Regions from separate parts of the Streptomyces sp. NPDC030799 genome, predicted to be linked through region 3. Evidence: riboswitches for the same ligand, from Rfam matches in the RefSeq annotation. Region 3 holds a riboswitch; each other region holds the start of a gene.
The links. Region 3 has a riboswitch for cobalamin ahead of ACZ41I_RS36330 (hypothetical protein). Riboswitches for the same ligand answer to the same signal wherever they lie in the genome.

Region 1 (7,151 bases), on a different contig from region 3:
AAGGCCGCGTACAGGCTCGGCGCCCCGATGCCCATGATCCGGGTGAGGTCGGCGACCGAGGTGGCCTCGTATCCGTGCTCCCAGAAGGCCATGAGCGCCTTCTCCAGGGCGGTGGCCCGGTCGAAGGAACGCGGCCGTCCACGCCCCTTCGGCGTCTTGACCTGCTCTTCCGTGTGCCCGTGTGCCGCCATGGAAGGCATTTTATAGCGGACCTTAGAGAAATGACCCCGGCGTGCCGGGTTTCCGCGCCCGGACCCGCACCCGCGCCCGCCGATTCTGCTAGATTGGTCTAAACCACATGGAGACGCACGAGCCCACTTCAGAACGGCAGGCCCAGCGTGGAAGTTGTCATCGTTCCGGACGCCGCGGCGGGCGGCGAGCTGATCGCCGAAGCCATGGCCCAGCTGCTGCGACGCAAGCCCGACGCCCTGCTCGGCGTGGCCACCGGCTCCACCCCGCTGCCCGTCTACCAGGCACTGACCGCCAAGGTCCGCTCCGGCGCCGTCGACACCTCAAGGGCGCGCATAGCCCAGCTCGACGAGTACGTGGGGCTGCCCGCCGACCACCCCGAGTCCTACCGCTCGGTGCTGCGCCGGGAGGTGCTGGAGCCGCTCGGCATCGGCATGGACGCGTTCGTCGGACCCGACGGCACCGCCCGGGACGTACAGGCGGCGTGCGAGGCGTACGACCGCGCGCTCGCCGCGGCCGGCGGAGTGGACCTGCAGCTGCTCGGGATCGGCACCGACGGACACATCGGGTTCAACGAGCCGTGCTCCTCGCTCGCCTCGCGGACCCGGATCAAGACACTGACCCAGCAGACCCGGATCGACAACGCCCGCTTCTTCGACGGCGACATCGAGCAGGTCCCGCACCACGTCATCACCCAGGGCATCGGCACCATCCTGGAAGCCCGGCATCTGGTGCTGCTGGCGACCGGTGAGGGCAAGGCGGACGCGGTCGCCGCGACCGTCGAGGGGCCGGTCGCGGCCGTGTGCCCGGCCTCCGCGCTCCAGCTCCACCCGCACGCCACGGTGGTCGTCGACGAGGCCGCCGCCTCGAAGCTCAAGCTGGCCGACTACTTCCGGCACACCTACGCCAACAAGCCGGACTGGCAGGGCATCTGATCAAGCACAGGGGGTGGTGGCCTAGACCAACAGCAGGTGCGACGGTATACAGAGGAGATCACGGAGCGTCCGGGTGGACTCGTGACACACGAAGCCGTGCCACGATGTGACCCGTGGCCGATGCCAGTCGGTCGCTTTCGGCATCCGGAGCCGGGAAGGCAGAGCATGAGCACCGACGTCAGCAGTGCGGAGAACGAGGCCGGCACGACCGTCCGTACGGCGCGCGTGCCCAAGTACTACCGCCTGAAGAAGCACCTGCTCGACATGACGGAGACGCAGGCCCCGGGCACGCCGGTGCCGCCCGAGCGCACCCTGGCTGCCGAGTTCGACACCTCCCGCACCACCGTCCGCCAGGCACTGCAGGAGCTGGTCGTGGAGGGCCGGCTGGAGCGCATCCAGGGCAAGGGCACCTTCGTCGCCAAGCCCAAGGTCTCCCAGGCGCTGCAGCTCACCTCCTACACCGAGGACATGCGCGCCCAGGGCCTGGAGCCCACCTCGCAGCTGCTGGACATCGGCTACATCACCGCGGACGACCGGCTCGCCGGGCTGCTGGACATCGCCGCCGGCGGACGGGTGCTGCGCATCGAGCGGCTGCGCATGGCCAACGGCGAGCCGATGGCCATCGAGACCACGCATCTGAGCGCCAAGCGCTTCCCGGCACTGCGCAGGTCGCTCGTGAAGTACACGTCCCTCTACACCGCGCTCGCCGAGGTCTACGACGTCCACCTCGCCGAGGCGGAGGAGACCATCGAGACCTCGCTGGCCACGCCGCGCGAGGCGGGTTTGCTCGGCACCGATGTGGGCCTGCCGATGCTGATGCTCTCCCGCCACTCCCTGGACCGCGAGGGCAAGCCGGTGGAGTGGGTGCGGTCGGTGTACCGCGGGGACCGCTACAAGTTCGTCGCACGGCTCAAGCGGCCCGCCGAGTAGGACCGGTGGACCTGGTGGACGTTCGCTGAATCGATATACCGATATACGGACGAGGTCTTCCACTGTCGCGACACCGTCACCTAGATTGCCTGCGCATTACACAGGTGATCAGCGAGGGGACGGAGAGCCTTGGCATGTCCGACACACCTGAAGTGAGACCACCGCTCGTCACCCCGGTCCGGGTGATCATCGCCTTCTGCCTCGTCGCGCCCTTCGTGGCGATGCTCTGGGTCGGCTCCTACGCCAAGACGGACCCGGCCTTCGTCGGGATCCCGTTCTTCTACTGGTACCAGATGCTCTGGGTGCTGATCTCCACCGCCCTGACGATGGCCGCGTACAAGCTGTGGCAGCGCGACCAGCGCGCCCGCGCCTCCCATGCCTCCCCCGTGTCCCCGAAGGGCGGTGAGGCGAAGTGAAGAACGACGTCAACGGCGTCGCGCTCGGCGTCTTCATCTTCTTCTTCCTGGCCGTCACGGTCATGGGCTTCCTGGCCGCCCGCTGGCGCAAGGCCGAGAACGAGCACTCCCTGGACGAATGGGGCCTGGGCGGACGGTCGTTCGGCACCTGGATCACCTGGTTCCTGCTCGGCGGCGACCTGTACACGGCGTACACCTTCGTCGCCGTGCCGGCGGCGATCTACGCGGCGGGCGCCACCGGCTTCTTCGCGGTGCCGTACACGATCCTGGTCTACCCGCTGATCTTCACCTTCCTGCCGCGCCTGTGGTCGGTCAGCCACCGCCACGGCTACGTCACCACCTCGGACTTCGTCCGGGGCCGCTTCGGCTCCAAGGGCCTGTCGCTGGCCGTGGCGCTGACCGGCATCCTGGCGACGATGCCGTACATCGCGCTGCAACTCGTCGGCATCCAGGCGGTGCTGGACGTGATGGGCGTCGGTGGCGGGGACACCACCAACTGGTTCGTGAAGGACCTGCCGCTGCTGATCGCGTTCGGCGTGCTGGCGGCGTACACGTACTCCTCCGGCCTGCGCGCGCCCGCCCTGATCGCCTTCGTCAAGGACGCGCTGATCTACATCGTCATCGGGGTGGCGATCATCTACATCCCGATCAAGCTGGGCGGCTTCGACGACGTCTTCGCCAAGGCGGGCCACGCGTTCAGCCAGGTCAACCCGGCGACGGGCAAGCCGCGCGGCGCGCTCGTGCCCCCGGAGGCGAACCAGTGGACGTACGCCACCCTGGCCCTGGGTTCGGCGCTCGCGCTGTTCATGTACCCGCACTCGATCACCGCGACCCTGTCGTCCAGGAGCCGTGAGGTGATCCGCCGCAACACCACGATCCTGCCGCTGTACTCCCTCATGCTCGGTCTGCTCGCCCTGCTGGGCTTCATGGCGATCGCGGCCGGAGTGAAGGTCACCAACGGGCAGCTGGCCATCCCGCAGCTGTTCGAGGACATGTTCCCGGACTGGTTCGCGGGCGTGGCCTTCGCGGCGATCGGCATCGGCGCTCTCGTACCGGCGGCCATCATGTCGATCGCGGCGGCGAACCTCTTCACCCGCAACATCTACCGGGACTTCATCAAGCCGGACGCCACTCCCCGGCAGGAGGCCCAGGTCTCCAAGATCGTCTCACTGCTGGTGAAGGTCGGCGCCCTGGTCTTCGTCCTCACCATGGACAAGACGGTCGCGATCAACTTCCAGCTGCTCGGCGGCATCTGGATCCTGCAGACCTTCCCGGCCCTGGTCGGCGGCCTGTTCACCCGCTGGTTCCACCGCTGGGCGCTGCTCGCCGGCTGGGCGGTCGGCATGGTGTACGGCACGGTCGCGGCGTACGGGGTCGCCTCGCCGACCCAGAAGCACTTCGGCGGCTCGGCCAAGGAGATCCCGGGCATCGGGGAGATCGGCTACATCGGCCTGACCGCGTTCGTCCTCAACGTCGCCGTGACCGTGGTCCTCACCTTCGTCCTCAAGGCCGCCAAGGCCCCCGAGGGCATCGACGAGACCAGCCCGGCCGACTACACGGCGGACGCGGGCGACCTCGGCGTCCAGGTGGAACTGCCGTCGGCGACGGCGGGCAGCGCGCACTAGGGGACCCTGCGACGCCGGGATGATCCAAACGACACCCCCTAGCCCACGCGCCTCGGCCGGACGCCCTCGTCCCGTGTGCGTCCGGCCATCGCGTCCCAGAAGCGGTCCAGTTCGCGGACGCGCATGCTGACCCAGGGCGGTGTCTTTCGGTGCACCAGCCTGGGAAAGCAGCGGCGGATGGTTCCGGGCAGCAGGACCTGCTGCTGCCGGCAGAAGGGCTCGCGGACCTCGCCCCGGGGCACCCCGCCCCGGGGGCCGGGGGCTCAGCTCGACGTCCTCGCGCAGCCGGCCGTCACTCATGGCGTGGGCCCAGGTCTCCAGGAGCCACAGCCGGAGCGTGCTGCGGTCCCAACTGCGGGTGTCGAGCCGGTCCTTGTCGTTGCGCGGACGAACGCGTTCGAGGTCGCCGTGGTGGTGCAGTTCGCGGGCGATCTGCAGGTAGATCGGCGATTCGGTGACCTCCGCGGTCTCCACGATCCAGTCCACGCGGCGCTCGTCCGTCTCCGGGACCCGCGCCTCGACGAAGTGCAGCGCCGACTCCTCGCTCAGCGGCTCCAGCTCCACGATCGCGGCGGGGTGCTCTCCAGCGGACTGTGCGGCCGGGAGGCGATGACGACCACCTTGTCGTCGGCGAGCAGTTGCTGCCAGATCCGGTCGCTCTTGGTGCGCGCCAGAATGCCGTGAGGCGCTTCCTCGGCGAACCGTTGCCTGGCCATGCGCTCGAAGTTCAGATCGGCACCGGTTGCGTCCCTCAGCCGGATCGGCACGGGAACGGCGTGCTGCCGGGCCAGCAGCTCGGTCAGCCGCACCAGGACGGCCGTCTTGCCCGTGCCGACACCGCCGACGAGCAGACAGGGCCTGCGGGTCTCGCGCTGCCGCAGCCTCTGGGCGATGACCCGGGCGACCTCCTCACGGCCCACGATCTCGGCCATGCCGGGCCCGGCGGTGAGCACAAAGCCCTTCCGCGGCCCAGGCGAGGAGTGCGGTCAGGAGGATCAGCCACACAACCCGGATCGCACGTGTCTCGCCTCCAGCGTCGCCATCGGCGCGCTGCGAGGCCGCACCTTGCCCGGCGGATGACGGACGATCCTCGTCATGGTGCGTTCTCCTTCCGAGGCCGGCTCTCGGCACGAAGGACCCGCGGGGCACCTTCTTCCATGGAAACACTCCAGCCGGGCCCTGCAACTCGGAAGTTGACCCTCCGAAGCCACCGCACCACACAACAGACACAACATCTGGGGGTGACCTGACAGCCCGGCACTAGATGTATGCTCATCCTCGCTGTCGCCGCAGGGGAATCCGGTGCGAATCCGGAACTGTCCCGCAACGGTGTACTTGTGTGTGTCCGTTCCCTGAACGCCGTGCACAGGAGTCAGTCCGAGGACCTGCCGACAGCGCACCCGGCCGTCCGGCCGGTGTGCCCTGAGACGTCCGGGCCTCGTGGAGTGGGCCGGTGGACGCGACGCCGTGTGCGCTCGTGGCTGCCCCCGCCCTCCGCCAGGCCCCCGTGCCGAGCGAGGGAGAGCCCCACGTGACCATCGCGCCAGCAGACCCGGCTTCAGCCGACGGCCTGGAGACCGACGGTCCCGGTGCCGCGCTGCTGCGGACCCTGACCGAGCTGACCGCCGACCTCCCCGACACCGACCCCGGCCGGGTCGCCGCCGCCGCCCTGCGTGGCCGGTCGGCGAACGCCGACGAGGCGGAGTTGCGGGAGCTGGCCACGGAGGCCGCCGCCGGGCTCATCTCCGAGGACCCCGCATACTCCCGGCTGGCCGCCCGGCTGCTGACCCTCACCATCCGCGCGGAGGCCGCCTCGCAGGGCGTGACGTCCTTCACCGAGTCCGTGGCCGTGGGACACCGGGAGGGGCTCATCGCCGACCGGACCGCCGAGTTCGCGCGGGTGCACGCCGCGCGGCTGGACGCGCTGATCGACACGGGCGCCGACGACCGCTTCGGCTACTTCGGGCTGCGCACGCTGCACAGCCGGTATCTGCTCCGGCACCCCTTCACCCGCAAGGTCGTCGAGACCCCCCAGCACTTCATGCTGCGGGTCGCCGCAGGCCTCGCCGAGGACGACAGTGTCCGCTCCCTGGACGAAGTCGCCGCGCTCTACCGGCTCATGAGCCGCCTCGACTACCTGCCGTCCTCCCCCACGCTCTTCAACTCCGGCACCCGCCACCCCCAGATGTCGTCCTGCTACCTCCTCGACTCCCCGCTGGACGAGCTGGACTCCATCTACGACCGCTACCACCAGGTGGCCCGGCTCTCCAAGCACGCCGGCGGCATCGGTCTGTCGTACTCCCGGATCCGCAGCCGCGGTTCGCTGATCCGCGGCACCAACGGGCACTCCAACGGCATCGTGCCGTTCCTGAAGACCTTGGACGCCTCGGTGGCGGCCGTGAACCAGGGCGGCCGGCGCAAGGGCGCCGCGGCCGTCTACCTGGAGACCTGGCACTCCGACATCGAGGAGTTCCTGGAGCTGCGCGACAACACCGGTGAGGACGCCCGCCGTACGCACAACCTGAACCTCGCGCACTGGATCCCGGACGAGTTCATGCGCCGGGTCAACGCCGACGGACAGTGGTCGCTGTTCTCCCCGGCGGACGTGCCGGAGCTGGTGGACCTGTGGGGGGAGGAGTTCGACGCCGCCTACCGCAAGGCCGAGGCGGCGGGGCTCGCGAAGAAGACGATCCCGGCCCGTGAGCTGTACGGCCGGATGATGCGCACCCTCGCGCAGACCGGCAACGGCTGGATGACCTTCAAGGACGCGGCGAACCGCACCGCCAACCAGACCGCCCTGCCCGGCCATGTCGTCCACTCCTCCAACCTCTGCACCGAGATCCTGGAGGTCACGGACGACGGGGAGACGGCGGTCTGCAACCTGGGGTCGGTCAACCTCGGTGCGTTCGTGAGCGGCGGTGACATCGACTGGCAGCGCCTCGACGAGACGGTCCGCACGGCCGTCACCTTCCTCGACCGTGTGGTCGACATCAACTTCTACCCGACCGAGCAGGCGGGCCGGTCGAACGCCAAGTGGCGGCCCGTCGGCCTCGGTG
Region 2 (7,151 bases), on a different contig from region 3:
GTTGTTCGCCACGCCGCCCAGGCCGCCGTTGGTGAAGGCGAAGGCGTCCTCGCCGACCCGGACGGCGGCCAGGTCCAGCGAGAGCAGGCTCTCCTGCCCGTCCGGGGACAGGGCGGCGATGCTGATGCGCAGGCCCTGTCGGGCGTCGCCGACCTCCGGCAGCGGGGCGTCGGTGACCTGGACGTCCTCCAGGATCCCCAGTTCCGTGGTGGCGGTGAAGCGCGCGCACTGCGCCGGCATCGTCGCGAGCCACTTCAGCGCCGCGTCGACGTCGGAGGGACGCCGGGCGGCGATCTGGTAGCGCAGCTGCGCGTCGGTGTCGGCGTCGTCCAGACCGATGGCGACGCGGGCGGGACCGCCGAGGAGTTCGTCGGTGTAGAGGGCGTCCAGCAGCGGCTGGCAGTCGCCGGCCTCGGTGGTCGCCTTCAGCAGGCCGTCCCGCCAGGTGGCCGCACCGTCGGTCGGCGTCCAGGGGGCACCGAGGTCGGTCTCGGTGATGAGCGCGGCCTGTGCCTGTTCGTCGGTGAGGGTGGAGCCGTCGGCCCGCGCGGACGGTTTCGGCGCCGGGGCCGGCTTGTCGATCGTCGGGAGGGGCTGGGGCGCGGTCGCCGGGTGCTTCAGACCGAGCGCCGCGCAGCCGCCCAGGCCGAGAAGGCCGGCGACGGTGAGCCAGAGCGGGAGGCCACGGAGGCGTATCGCATCGATCATGTCAGAGGTGCCTCCTGGGCTGCGGCCGACGGGGTGCCTGCTCTCACGGCACCACCGCCCCGCCCGCCTCACCAGCGCTTGGGTCCGTCCGGGTGAGCGGCCCGCCGAAAACGCCTCGACCTGCGGCTTCACTGCCTGCTACGGTCGCCCCCATGCAGCGCGCCCAGCAGTGCCCGAAGAGCACGACGACGCCGGAGACCGTCCCGGCGCGCTGACACCTGACCAGCATCGAAGCCCCGGGGCGAACGCCCCGGGGCTTCTGGTTGTCACGGGGCGTTCGCCTCTCCCGCCTCTCCGACCGAGGAGTGACCCCCGTGAACGACCGTCTGCCCGACCACCGCCGGCTCGGCCGTGAGCTGGACCTGTTCGACACCGACCCGCTGATGGGCGCCGGCCTGCCGTACTGGCTGCCCGACGGCGCGGTCGTACGGCACACCCTGGAGGAGTACATCCGCGAAGCCGAACGCCGCGCCGGGTACCGGCACGTGTACTCGCCCGCGCTCGGCAAACGGGAGCTGTACGAGATCTCCGGGCACTGGGACCACTACAGCGACGACATGTACCCGCCGATGAAACTCGGTGCGGAGGAGGTCGTGCTCCGACCCAGCCTCTGCCCCCACCACGCCCTGATCTATCGCTCCCGTTCCCACAGCTACCGCGAACTGCCGCTCAGGATTGCCGAGTTGGGCGGCATGCACCGCGCCGAACTCTCCGGTGTCCTCGGCGGTCTGACCCGTGTCCGCGCCATCCAGCTCAACGACGCGCACATCTTCTGCACCCTGGACCAGGCGGTGGACGAGGCCCGCGCCGCGCTGGAGCTGATCGCCCGTGCCTACGCCGACCTCGGCATCGAGGCCGTACGGCACCGGCTGTCGCTGCCCGGGGAGGGCGGGAAGTACGTCGCCGATCCGGAACTGTGGCGCCGGGCCACCGAGCTGCTGCGGGAGGTCCTGGACGCGTCCGGCGTGGTGTACGAGGAGGCGGAGGGCGAGGCCGCCTTCTACGGTCCGAAGATCGACGTACAGATCGCCGATCCGGCCGGGCGTGAGTCCACCCTGTCCACCGTGCAGATCGACTTCCACCAGCCGGCCCGCTTCGACCTGCACTACATCGGCGCCGACGGTGCGAAGCACCGCCCGGTGATGGTGCACCGCAGCATCATCGGCAGCGTCGAGCGGGCCGTCGCCCACCTCGTCGAGGCGCACGCCGGCGCCTTCCCGGCCTGGCTGGCCCCCGTCCAGCTGATGGTCCTGCCGGTCGCCGAGGAGCAGGAGGAGCAGGCGGCGGCGGTCGTGCGGCAGGCCCTGCAGCTGGGGCTGCGGGCGGAGCTCGCCGGTCCGGCCGAGGGCACCCTGGGCGCCCGGATCCGGGCGGCCCGCCTGGTGCCGTACCAGGCCGTGATCGGCGCCCGTGAGGCCGGGGCGGGGCTGGCCGCGGTACGCCTGCGGGACGGCCGCCGCCCCGGGGCGCTGCCGGTGCCGGACCTGCTGGCCGCGATCAGCGCCCGGGTGGCCGCACGCGGCACCGCGCTGTGGGACTGATCGCGGTCGGACCCGGCGTCATGGGGCCGATCACCGGGTGCTGATCTAGGGTTTGAGCGTCGGCACGACGAAGGAGCCCGCTGTGACCGGTCAGCCCATCCCCGTGATCATCGACTGCGACACCGGCGTCGACGACGCCCTGGCCCTGCTGCTCGCCGTACGCCACCCCGGCCTGGACCTGCGGGCCGTGACCTGCGTGGCCGGGAACACGGACGTCGACGGTGTGGTCCGCAACACCCTGACCGTGCTGGAGCAGGCGGGCGCCCCGGACATCCCGGTGGGCCGGGGCGCCGAACGCCCGCTGATCGAACCCGCCCGCTCGGCCCGGCATGTGCACGGCTCGGACGGCATGGGCGACCTCGGCCTGCCCGCGCCGACCCGCACCCCCGTCGACCTCGACGCGGTCGCCCTGCTGCGCCGTGAGATCCTCGCCTCCCCCCGCCCGGTCACCCTCATCCCCACCGCACCGCTCACCAACATCGCCCTGCTGCTGCGCACCCACCCCGAGGTGACCCGCAACATCGAGCGGATCGTCTTCATGGGCGGCGCGGTCGCCGTCGGGAACGCCACGCCGGTCGCCGAGTTCAACGTCTGGCACGACCCGGAGGCGGCGGCGATCCTGCTCACCGCCGGGGTGCCGATCACCATGTACGGCCTGGACGTCTTCATGCAGGTCGTCGTCGACGCCCCGGACGTCCACCGGCTGCGCACGAGCAGCGACCCCGGCACCCGGCTGGCCGGCGAACTCCTCGCGCACCGGCCGACCACACAGGGAGAGGCCCCGGAGGCGGAGGAGGCGGGCGGCCTCGGCGACGCGGGCGCGGTGTGCGCGGTCGCCGACCCGGCCGGCATCACCACCCGGCTCCTGCCCGTCGAGGTCTGCCTGGCCCCGGGCCCGACCCGGGGCCAGACGATCGTCGACCGCCGCCCCCGCCCCGGCGAGTCCGAGATCCACGAGGGCAAGCGCGAACACGCCCTGGTGGACGTGGCTTTGCAGGTCGACGTGGACCGGTACGTGAAGCTGTACCTGGAGACCGTGGAGCGCCAGGGGGTGGCGTTCGGATCATCCCGGCGTCCGAACGACACCCCCTAATCGGCGGCGGGCTTCGCCGTCCAGCGTTCCTCCACCCGCGCGACGCGCCAGTACGACAGTGCCGCCGCCCACACCACCACGAACAGGCCGACGATGAGATAGCCGACGTTGTCCAGGTCGAGTCCGGCGATCCAGCCCGTGACGCCGTCGTGCAGACCGAACTTCTCGTGCAGGACCCCGACCAGCTCGATCGTGCCGATGACGAAGGCGACCGCGATGGACAGGCCGGTGATGGCGAGGTTGTAGAAGACCTTGCGGACGGGGTTGGAGAACGCCCACTGGTAGGCGAAGTTCATGAAGGTGCCGTCGAGGGTGTCGAACAGGCTCATGCCGGCGGCGAAGAGCAGCGGCAGGCAGAGGACCGCGTACCAGGGCAGGCCGGCGGCGGCGCCCGAACCGGCCATCACCATCAGCGTGACTTCGGTGGCCGTGTCGAAGCCGAGCCCGAAGAGGAAACCGAGCGGGAACATCTGGCCGGGCCGGCTGATCGATTTGGTGAGGCGGCCGAGGATCCGGTTCATGAAACCGCGCGAGTCCAGGTGCTGTTCGAGCTCCCGCTCGTCGTACGCCCCGCCGCGCATCGCGCGGAAGACCCTGAGGATGCCCACCAGAGCGACCAGGTTCAGGGCCGCGATGAGGTAGAGGAACGTGCCGGAGATCGTCGTTCCCAGGAACCCGAGCACCTGGTGGGTCCGCGAGTGCTCGTCCATCACCTTGCCGGCGAGCTGCGTACCGCCGGCGATCAGCACCGCCAGCACGACCACCACGCTGGAGTGCCCCAGCGCGAACCAGAACCCCACCGACACCGGCCGCTTCCCGTCGGCCATCAGCTTGCGTGTGGTGTTGTCGATCGCGGCGATGTGGTCGGCGTCGAACGCGTGCCGCATGCCCAGGGTGTAGGCGGTGATGCCAAGGCCGATCCCGAAGACGTCGGTGCCGACCCTGTAGTGCTCGGGCACGACCAGCAGGAAGAGGATCCCGAAGGCGACGACGTGCAGGGCGACGATCACCGCCAGCAGTCCCGCCGTCTTCAGGGTGTCCTCGCGCCGCCAGCGGAAGGGAGCAGCATCGGCCATCGGGTTCACGCTCCAGCACCTCGTGGATCACTTCGTGAGCTGCCGTGGCCGGTCTCCTGGCTTACGGGGTGGTGCGCTCTTCGGTCCCTGCCTTCCCAGCCGTACGACCGACCAGTGGCCCGGCTGCTGCCGGACGGGACCGGAACTCCCCGGTCACAGTGGCGAGGGCCGCGTCGACTTCTCATCGACTTCCCGAGCACCACGGCCCGCCCACCGTACGGGCGGGAGCGGTGCACTGCATAGCTGCGCACCCGTGCAGGTATTCAAGATCACAGAGCCACCTGCGAGGATGACGCCATGCATCTCGTGCCTGCCGACCGAGCCGACCGGCGCACCATCGACGGTCACCGGGTGTGCGAGGCGATCGCCGCCATCGGTGACGCGGACCGGGTGCGCACCTGGGCCGGCCGCTTCTCGCTGCTGGCCGACGCCAACCGGCTCGCCCTGCTCCTCGCCCTGCACCGCACCGGCCCGCTCGCCGTCTCCGACCTGGCCGTGGCCACCGGAATGAACGATCCCGCCGTCTCCCAGGCCCTGCGGCTGCTGCGGGCGGCGGGCGTCGTGGCCGGGGAGAAACAGGGACGGGTGGTGCGCTACCGCGTGGTGGACGCCGAGCTGCGCGCGGTGCTGGACCTCTGCTGAGGTGCTCTCCTCGGCCCCCCATGCGAAGGTTCCCTTTCCGGGTCATGTGGACAGATTTGTACTGTCGTCCACCTCCCCCTGAAGGGATCCCGTATGGCCCCTGTGGCAGACCGCTCCCCGGACCTCTCCTCCAAGAACCCCGACTGGTGGCGTCAGGCCGTCATCTACCAGGTCTACCCCCGCAGTTTCGCCGACGCGGACGGCGACGGCCTCGGCGACCTGCGCGGCATCACCCAGCGCCTGAGCCACGTCGCCGGCCTCGGTGCCGACGCCCTGTGGCTGAGCCCCTTCTACCCGTCGGAGCTGGCCGACGGAGGCTACGACGTCGCCGACCACCGGGACGTCGATCCCCGCCTCGGCACCCTGGACGACTTCGACGCCCTGGTGGGCGAGGCCCACCGGCTCGGCCTGAAGGTCGTCGTCGACATCGTCCCGAACCACACCTCGCATCTGCACCCCTGGTTCCAGGAGGCCCTGCGCTCCGCCCCCGGCTCCCCGGCCCGCGGCCGCTATGTCTTCCGCCCCGGCCGGGGCGTGCACGGCGAACTGCCGCCCAGCGACTGGCAGTCCGTGTTCGGCGGCAGCGCATGGAAGCGCGTCCCGGACGGCGAGTGGTACCTCCACCTCTTCGCTCCCGAACAGCCCGACCTCAACTGGGACAACGAGGAGGTCCGCGCCGACTTCCGCACCACCCTGCGGTTCTGGTCCGACCGGGGCGTCGACGGTTTCCGCATCGACGTCGCCCACGGGCTGGCCAAGGACCTCACCGAGCCGCTGCGGGACATCGGGGACCTCGGTGCCACCGGCGAGGCGGCCCTGCCGCACGTCCCGCCGGGCAGCCACCCGTACTGGGACCGCGACGAGGTTCACGAGATCTACCGCGACTGGCGCAAGATCCTCGACGCCTACAGCCCGCCGCGCACCGCCGTCGCCGAGGCCTGGGTCCCGGGCGCCCGCCGTGCCCTGTACGCCCGCCCCGATGAACTCGACCAGGCCTTCAACTTCGAGTACCTGGAGACCGGCTGGGACGCGGAGGAGCTGCGGCAGGTCATCACCGACTCCCTCGCCACCGCCCGGGCCGCCGGCGCCTCCGCCACCTGGGTGCTGTCCAATCACGATGTCGTACGGCACGCCTCCCGCCTGATGCTGCCGCCCGGCACCGACCCGGCGGCCTGGCTGCTGTCCGGCGGCACGGCGCCCGCGATCGACACCGGGGCGGGCCTGCGCCGGGCCCGCGCCGCGACCCTCCTCATGCTCGCGCTGCCCGGATCCTCGTACCTCTACCAGGGCGAGGAACTCGGTCTGCCGGAGGTCGCCGACCTGCCCGCCGCGGTCCTCCAGGACCCGATCTGGGAGCAGACCGGCCATGTCCGCAAGGGCCGCGACGGCTGCCGGGTGCCGCTGCCGTGGACGCGGAGCGGACCGTCGTACGGCTTCGGGCGCGGCGCGGCCTGGCTGCCGCAGCCGGCGTCCTTCGCGTCGTACGCCGTCGAGGCGCAGACGGGGGCCGAGGGCTCGACCCTGGAGCTGTACCGCACCGCCCTGCGGCTGCGCCGCAAGCTGCTGGAGGGCGAGACGCTGACCTGGACACCGGACGCGCCCGCCGGCGTACTGGACTTCACCCGCTCGGACACCTGGCGCTGCGTCACGAACCTCACCGCCGACCCGGTGCGGCTGCCGCCCGGGGAGGTGCTGCTGGCCAGTACGCCGCTCGACGGGAACGCGAACCTCCCGCCGGACACGACGGTCTGGCTGGCCTAACCGACGGTCGGGCTCGGGCTCGGTCCCGAGCCCGTGATGCCGTTGATGTCGACGGGTGTGGAGGTGGGGCTCGGGGGCGGGGTGAGGACCACCTCCGGCTGGCCGGCGGCCGGGGGCGGCGGGGTCAGGTCGGAGTCGGGCAGCTTGGGCGGGGTCGTCTGCTGGAACAGGGTCTGGTCGAAGTCGACCAGGCCCGTCTTCTCCATCACCGTCATGTGGTCCAGAACCGTGTTGTTGGCCTGGTCGGCGAGGGCGCGCACCAGCGCGTTCTTGGTGGTCGACCGGATCTTGGAGATGGTGTTGAAGATCGAACCGTGCGTCATCCGCAGG
Region 3 (7,151 bases):
GGTCGAACACGATGGCCTTGTGTTCGTTGAGGGCTTCACGGAGCGCCGTGACCGTCGACGGGTCGCTCGGGGCCGTCAGGTCGACGCCCTCGACGACCGCGCCGATACGGCCGGTCAGCTTGCGGATGGACACAGGCATGCGGAGGTCCTTGTCGGGGAGGCGGGCGCAGCACGGGGTGCTGGAAGACGAGGAGTTGGAGTGCACGGTCGACCGGCGCGGCCGGGACACCGCGGTTCGGGTGGCCGTCGGGTCGCGATGCGGGAGGAGCGGAACGACGGCGTCGAAAGCACCTGATGCAGGTCAGGGCGACCGCTCATCCGGTCGTGGAGAAGAGCCGGAGAAGGGGACGATCAGGAGGCGGGCACAACGGTCCTCAAGGAGACCGTGTGACGACGTGCCGGCTCAGCGACAACAGAACGCGCTGGAGACGTGCGCCAGATCGATGTGGCGCCGCCGAGTGAGGTCCACGCGCGGGTTCATGGGACCGGAGTTCAGCAGAGGTCCGTGGCACTGGTCAAGGACTTCCCGGACGGGTCTTGCATCGCGGACAGGGACAACCGTCGTATGTCCGGAGCCGGGCGGCCGTGTGCCATGGTGAGCGCATGGCCGACCTCGCGCGCCGGGCGGCACCGTCGGGGCACGGACGCCTGCTCGACCTGGCCTGCGGCACCGGCCAGCTCACGTTCCCCCTGCGGAACCGGTTCGCGGACGTGTGGTCCGTGGACGCCGAACCCGGCATGACCGAGGTGGTCCGCGCCAAGGCGGACGTATCCGGCGCGGCCCACATCCGGACGATCACCGTCGGCGCCGAGGATCTCCACGCCGAACCGGGAAGCTTCGAGCTGATCGTCATCGGCAATGCGTTCCACCGGCTCCCCCGCGACCTGGTCGCGCAGCGCGCCCACGGCTGGCTGAAACCCGGCGGCTGTCTCGCGCTGTGCTGGTCGACCGGTCCGTGGACGGGGCCCCGGGACTGGCAGCGGGCGCTCTCCAGCATGCTGCGCAGATGGCAGAACACCCTCGGCGCGGCCGGCCGCGTGCCCGCCGGCTGGGAGCAGGCACGGAAGCAGGCTCCCGACCACGATGTCCTGTCACGTGCCGGGTTCGAACCCGCGGGACGGCACGAGTTCTCCGTCGAGCACCGCTGGACGATCCGTGAGCTCGCCGGGTACATCCGGTCGACATCATTCCTGCCGCCCGCGGTGCTCGCGGAGCACGCCGGCACGTTCGACGCCGACCTCACCGCCGAACTCCGCTCCTGCGCAGCCGACGGCCACCCCTGCGAAACGGTCGGCTACGCCTACGAACTGGTCCGCAAGCCGGCTCCCGGATGACCGCCCTCCGGTCCGGGCGTTCGCTTCGCAGAACCGCCGGATGCCGTACCACCGCGTCGAACAGACAGCCCTGTGTGTGGGGCACCGCGGTGTCCGGCCGGGTGTGGCCGGTCGGGCCGGAAGTGGGCGGTCGGGGCGCACGGAAGGCATGCGGTGGATGTTATGTTCGCGGCCGCGCGGGCCGTACCGGCCGGGGCCCGCGTCCCAGGACGAAGGCAGCAGGAGCATCCGCGTGACCAGCCGAGTTCTTCTCGTCTCCCCCTCCACCAGCGCGTCGTTGCGGCAGGCGCGGTTCGACGACGGCGGCTCGCTCGACGCCGTCGGCGCGGTACGGGCCCGGGCGGCGGCCGGGTCGCTGCCCGCCGCGGAGCGTGTGGCCGTCTCTCCGGGCGCGCGCTGCCGGGAGACGGCCACGGCGCTGGGCCTCGACGGCGTGCCGGTGCCGGAACTGGCGGGGCTCGACGTGGGCCGCTGGCGGGGCCGCACCCTTGAGGAGGTGGGGGCCGCCGAGCCGGAGGCGGTGGGCCATTGGCTCACCGACCCCGGCTGCGCCCCGCATGGTGGTGAGTCCGTGCAGGACCTGTGCGGAAGGGTCGCACGGTGGCTGGCCGACGCGCAGGCCGTGGCGGGCCGTACGGTCGCCGTCGTCGAGCCGGAGGTGGTGCGGGCGGCCGTCGGCGGCGCGCTGGGGTTGCCTGTCACGGTTTTCTGGCGCCTCGATGTGCCGCCGCTGACCGTGACCGAACTCAGCGGCCGGGCCGGGCGCTGGAATCTGCGGCTGGGGCGTCCGCTTGCCGCGCCGGACGCCGATTAGGCGCCGCCGGCCGGTGGTTCAGTCTGCCGAAGCCCGGTGACGGCGCAGCAGCGCCGCTATCGCGCAGCGCAGGCAGGTGCCGTCGTCGCCCGGCTCCATGGCTTCGCGGTCGGGGCATGTCGTCGGCGCCGGATGGGACCGTCCCCGGCAGCCGTCCCCCGAGGCCGCGATCAGCATCTCCAGGTCGTGCAGCAGCTGTTCGGTGCGCTTGGCCTGCTGGGCGAGCACCCGCACCCGGGCGCTCTGGCCGCCGATCTGCCGTCGGCTGGCGACCAGTTGCTCGTATTCCCTCGGGGTGAGGGCGACCGCGTCGCGGCCACCGACGGTGATCCGGCGGGGCTGTGGGGCTCTGGCCACTCGGTTCCTCCGCTCCTCGCCCGGGCATCCGCCTCCGGTCCGCCGCCGGATTCCCTCGCCCTGCCGGTGAACCCGTGCGCCGGTGTCCGGAGAACGCCAGAGGGCCCCCGGATGGTTCCGAAGGGCCCTCTGTTGTCCGGAAGGGGTCAGTGCGCGGCCGGAACCGCTCGCCCGCTCTCGGCCGTCGCCGGCTTGGGGCTCAGCAGCCGCTCGGCCAACTCGCCGAAGAGGAGGCCGAATCCGCCCCACAGAGCGGCCTGGATGCCCAGTGCCGAGAGCCGGAACCGCCACAGCAGGGTGGCCGGGAAGCCCTTGGGGACCTCGTTGACGACAGGCAGGAACTGGTAGGCCAGACCGATCACGACGGCGAACGCGGCCACCGCGACGACCGTCGCCCACCAGGTGCCCAGACGGGGAGCCAGGCGCTTGCCCAGCAGGGTGGCGGCGACCGCCAGCAGGACGCTGAGCAGCATCATCAGGAAGTACAGGGTGGTCCGCCTGCCGATGGTGTCGGGCTCGCCGACCGACGGCGGGTTGGCCGGGTACTTCAGGAACGGCACGACGTACACGGCGAGGAGGGCGCAGCCCGACAGCAGCAGCGCGGTGGCGCGCGGGCTGAAGCGGCCCACGCGGCCCAGGGCGAAGCAGAAGGCGAGCGCGGCGATCCCGCCGAAGGCGACCCCGTACACGAGGACACCGGTGGCGAGGCCGGCGGTGGACTGGAGGGAGCGGGAGACGACTTCCATCTCGTGCTCGTGGGAGTGGGCCTCCTCGAAGCTGATCGCCTTGTCGACGCTCGGCTCACCGAGGACGTACGCCACGACGAGGGCGAGCACGCCGGCCGCGAGGCCGGCGAGCATGCCCCGTACGAGGAGGTTCCGTACGGTTGCGGAATTCATGGGCGGGCGGTGTCCCCTCGCCTCAGTGGCAGGGGAAACCGAGCAGGTGCCGGGCGTCGTGCACCCACTCGTGGACGTCCGTGCCGTTGAGCACCGAGGTGGCGCCCTGCTCGGCGCCGACGAAGTAGAGCAGGATCAGCATGAGGATGCCGAAGAAGACCGCCCAGGGGGCAATCGCCTTCAGCGGCAGCTTGGCGGGTACGACGGGGGTGGTGGCTGTCGGCTGGGCGACGGTCTGCGCCATGGCAGAACCTCCTCTGGGAGTTCGCGTCCCATCTCGGTGGTGCACAGGACGACGGCCACGGGTCTGACTCACGGGACGCCTCGGGGGCGTCTCGCATACAGTGGCGCGACCGTGCCGGATTCCCACCGGCTTCCGTCTCGCCGTCGTCGATATCGGACAGACCGTACCGCGTGCCGCGCGCACGGCCAAGACCGCCTGCCCCCGCCGTGATCTTCCTCTCCCAGCAGGCGGGACAGGACGAGGCCGGTGGGGCGGCAGCGCAGGCAGGGCCCACATCAACGGCGCCCGGGGGCAGTTGCGCACGGCCGTGTCGGTGGCGCGCACCGGACGGTGGCGACCTGCGCCGGCTCGGTGCCGTACCGGACCCCTGGGTCAACGGGGATCCGCACGGCGCCGTGGCGGCGTGAAGGCGTACAGGTCGAGGATGTCCGGCTGGGGAGCGACGCCCGGGCCACCCGCCCGTACCCACGTCACGATGTCCTCGGTCGCATCCGGGTCGTTGACAAGTCCCAGCCAGACCGGCCGCGCACCGGCGGCCCGGCCCGCGGTGGACGGCTGTACGACGATGACGTTGGCCTGGTCGCACACGTCGAGGCAGTCGGAGATGCGCACCGGCACCTCCGCCCGCAGCCGTGCGGTCTGCGCCTGGTGATCAACCCCCGTCACCTTGGGGCTGCCGCAGCAGCAGTCCCGGCACACGACGACCCGGCACGGCGCCGCAGCGCTCCCCGTCCCCGCTCCGCCGGACGCCTCTTCCGCCGGCCTCTCGGGCACGCCCATGTCACTCCCCTCCCGGGGAGATCCGCCCCGGTGTGCGTCGAGGAGGCGACCGCGTGAGTCTCTGGCTCCCGGGTCGTCGCCCGCCCGGCCTGCCCGCCCCGGGCGGAGCGGAGGCCTGCCGGAACTCGCTCACCGGTCACAGTGGCGGGACCGCGCCGGATTCACACCGGCTTCCTCGGACCGCCGTCGCCCTATGTCGCAGGTCATCATGCCATCACCGGTGGGAGCGCCGCGTGTACCATCACCGCTCCCGCCCTCCGACGGCGGCCGGAGCGACGACCGGGCCGGGGGGTGTCGTTCGGATCATCCCGGCGTCGCGGGCCCTGGCGCGGCACGCTGCCCGCGGGGCGCCGGCCGACCCGGTGGGCCGTGCGGCGTATGTGGGGGATCAGGGCCGGGACTTCGGCGCGGTAGGCGTCGTAGGCGGCGCCGAACCGCCGGGCCATCGGGCGGTCCTCGACCCGGACCCGGCGCAGCAGCCCGGGTATCGCGGCCACCAGGAACGCCACCCGGACACCGAAGCCGCAGGCCGGCACGGAACCGGTGACCAAGCCGAGCAGGCCGGTGCAGATGGGGTGGCGGACCAGCCGGTACGGCCCGTCCGTGCGCAGCTCGTGGTGCTCCCGGACCGTCGGCACACTGGCCCACATCGTCCCCAGCACCCGGCGGGACCACAGCAGCAGGGCGGTCGAGGCGACGGCGGGCAGGACACCCAGGAGGGCCGGCTCGGGCCGCCAGTACTGCAGATGGCGCCAGAACCCTTCGAAGCGCCCGACCGGGATGAAGAACGCGGAGACGCCCGCCGCCGGCAGCAGCCGGCGCGGCAGCGTGCGGCGCAGTCCCCGCAGCCAGCCGCGCAGTCCCAACCGGCTCCGCACGCCGAAGTGGACAGCGCCCACGACCCAGGCCGCGACGAAGATCAGGACGCAGAGGTCGACGGTCAGGACGAGTGCCGAGTGAAGAGAACCCATGCCTCAAGACTGCTCCGCGTACCCAGCCGATCACCACCACCCACGGGTCGATGGAGAGGCCCCCGCCTATCCCCACCGCTCCCCACCGTTCTCCGTCCACGGATGCAGAACGCGGCGGCAAGGCCCGTACCGGACACGGCAGTTCGGGCGTGTCCCGGGTGTGGCGCTGCTAGCCTGCGCGCAGGTGCTCGGGCGGGACAGGGGAGGAGCTGAACGCCGTGGTCCATGCGTTCGCCGTGTACCGGGACGCCATGCGCGAGGCGTGGGGTGACTGGTGGCTGGCCTGGCCCCTGCTGCAGAAGGTCGGCGTGGGGGACGTCCTGCACGACTCGCGCGGGTCCGTCCGCGCGGCCGGGACGCTGGCCGACCGCAGGATCGCCTTCGACGCGACGGCGCCCGAGGCCCGCGGTGCCTTCCTGCACGACGCCGGCGGCGGGATCGACGTCCGCTTCAAGGCGTCCGGCGCCACGGACCCGCTCTTCACGGCCCTCGTCGACGCGGACGCCGGGGTGCTGCTGCGGTTCGCCCGGCAGCGGGCCGCGCTGGTGGCGTACCGGGGCCTGGCCGGGAGCGGTCTGACGGACACCCCTGCCCTGGCCCGGGCGCTCGTCCGCCGCTACTGGGAGGGCCGCTGGGAGGCCGGTCTGCTCGCCGTGACCGAGGTGGTGCGGGCCGATGCGGCCGCCGTGCTGGTGGCCGCCGAGGCGGGCGCCTCGGCCGAGCTGCGCCTGGCCACGTCCGTCGGCGCCGGGCCGCTGCAGCTGCTCGACCTGGCGGGCTCGGCGCGGCTCGCCGGCAGCAGGCACCTGGGCTTCCAGTGGATCGGCGAAGCCCTCACGCCGCTCTTCCGGGTCGTACGGCTGCGCGGCACCTGGCTCGGCGGGGTGCGCGAGGAGTACGGACCCGTGCAGCCGGGGCGCGGCCTCGACGCCGAGCCCGTACCGCCCCTGCTGCTGGAGCAGGCCGCCGACGACCCGGCAGCCGTGCTCGAAACGCCGCCGCAGCTCGTCGGTGAGACGGAGACCGAGACAGAGCCCGGGACCGGGACCGCACCCGAGCCGGCCCAGGACGCGTCCTGACCGGGCCGGCCCCGCTGTCCGTCCGGCGCGCCGCCGCACGGCTGCACGCCGTCGCCGGGCTGGAGGAGGAGCTGCGTCAGTGGCAGGGCGCGAGCCGCGCCGGCGGTCCGCTGGAGAAGCATCACAGCCAGCTGGAGGCGGTGCTCGCGCTGCTCGGCGTGGGAGTGGCCGACGTACGGGCGCGGCTCGCCGACGGACGCGCGGACGACGTGCCCGGCCGGGTCCTGGACCTGCACCATGTGTGGGACTACTACCGCACCCGGTTCCTGCTGCGCCGCGTCCGTGACTACCGCCGTGTCCTGGACGTCGCCGACGAGTTGGCCTGGGAGTGCTACGGGCCGGTCCTCGGCCTCGCCGGAGCTCGCGCCAAGGAGCCCCCGCTGGTCGGCTTCAGCCGGACGGCCTCGCCGCGCGCCCACCGCCGGGGCAGCGCCTACCACGATCTGCTGCCCCGCGGTGGCATCCACACCCGCGAGGGCCGCGAGGCCGCCGCACGGCTGCCGTTCCCCGTCATCGACGTGCCCTGGTCCTTCGGCTCCCATCTGCCCGCCCTGCTGACGGTGGCGCACGAGGCCGCGCACCACATCGACGACGACCGGGGCCTCGGCGACGAGATCCGCCGGCGGATCACGGCGGCCGGTCTGGCCCCGGAGCGTGCCGTCCCCTGGGAGC

Region 1: linked by a shared signal. The riboswitch ahead of ACZ41I_RS17035 (ribonucleoside-diphosphate reductase subunit alpha) and the one ahead of ACZ41I_RS36330 (hypothetical protein) in region 3 are both predicted to bind cobalamin.
Region 2: linked by a shared signal. The riboswitch ahead of nicT (Nickel transporter NicT) and the one ahead of ACZ41I_RS36330 (hypothetical protein) in region 3 are both predicted to bind cobalamin.

Annotation. Positions count from the first base shown of each region.
Region 1 is NZ_JBVIDS010000006.1:186,494-193,644, forward strand. Features, by position in the region: gene ACZ41I_RS17000 (TetR/AcrR family transcriptional regulator) at 1-191, opposite strand, end outside; gene nagB (glucosamine-6-phosphate deaminase) at 339-1,124, shown strand; gene ACZ41I_RS17010 (GntR family transcriptional regulator) at 1,290-2,054, shown strand; gene ACZ41I_RS17015 (DUF3311 domain-containing protein) at 2,189-2,470, shown strand; gene mctP (monocarboxylate uptake permease MctP) at 2,467-4,095, shown strand; gene ACZ41I_RS17025 (hypothetical protein) at 4,134-4,337, opposite strand; gene ACZ41I_RS17030 (hypothetical protein) at 4,641-5,048, opposite strand; cobalamin riboswitch at 5,329-5,502, shown strand; gene ACZ41I_RS17035 (ribonucleoside-diphosphate reductase subunit alpha) at 5,627-7,151, shown strand, end outside.
Region 2 is NZ_JBVIDS010000015.1:146,730-153,880, forward strand. Features, by position in the region: gene ACZ41I_RS32880 (hypothetical protein) at 1-708, opposite strand, end outside; gene thrS (threonine--tRNA ligase) at 1,035-2,249, shown strand; gene ACZ41I_RS32890 (nucleoside hydrolase) at 2,332-3,342, shown strand; gene nicT (Nickel transporter NicT) at 3,339-4,418, opposite strand; cobalamin riboswitch at 4,448-4,637, opposite strand; gene ACZ41I_RS32900 (ArsR/SmtB family transcription factor) at 4,716-5,060, shown strand; gene ACZ41I_RS32905 (glycoside hydrolase family 13 protein) at 5,154-6,821, shown strand; gene ACZ41I_RS32910 (DUF4142 domain-containing protein) at 6,818-7,151, opposite strand, start outside.
Region 3 is NZ_JBVIDS010000018.1:39,820-46,970, forward strand. Features, by position in the region: gene ACZ41I_RS36300 (TauD/TfdA dioxygenase family protein) at 1-139, opposite strand, end outside; gene ACZ41I_RS36305 (class I SAM-dependent methyltransferase) at 604-1,335, shown strand; gene ACZ41I_RS36310 (histidine phosphatase family protein) at 1,568-2,149, shown strand; gene ACZ41I_RS36315 (hypothetical protein) at 2,168-2,506, opposite strand; gene ACZ41I_RS36320 (CbtA family protein) at 2,653-3,405, opposite strand; gene ACZ41I_RS36325 (CbtB domain-containing protein) at 3,428-3,649, opposite strand; cobalamin riboswitch at 3,686-3,827, opposite strand; gene ACZ41I_RS36330 (hypothetical protein) at 4,022-4,423, opposite strand; cobalamin riboswitch at 4,486-4,605, opposite strand; gene ACZ41I_RS36335 (methyltransferase family protein) at 4,636-5,400, opposite strand; gene ACZ41I_RS36340 (hypothetical protein) at 5,619-6,479, shown strand; gene ACZ41I_RS36345 (hypothetical protein) at 6,620-7,151, shown strand, end outside.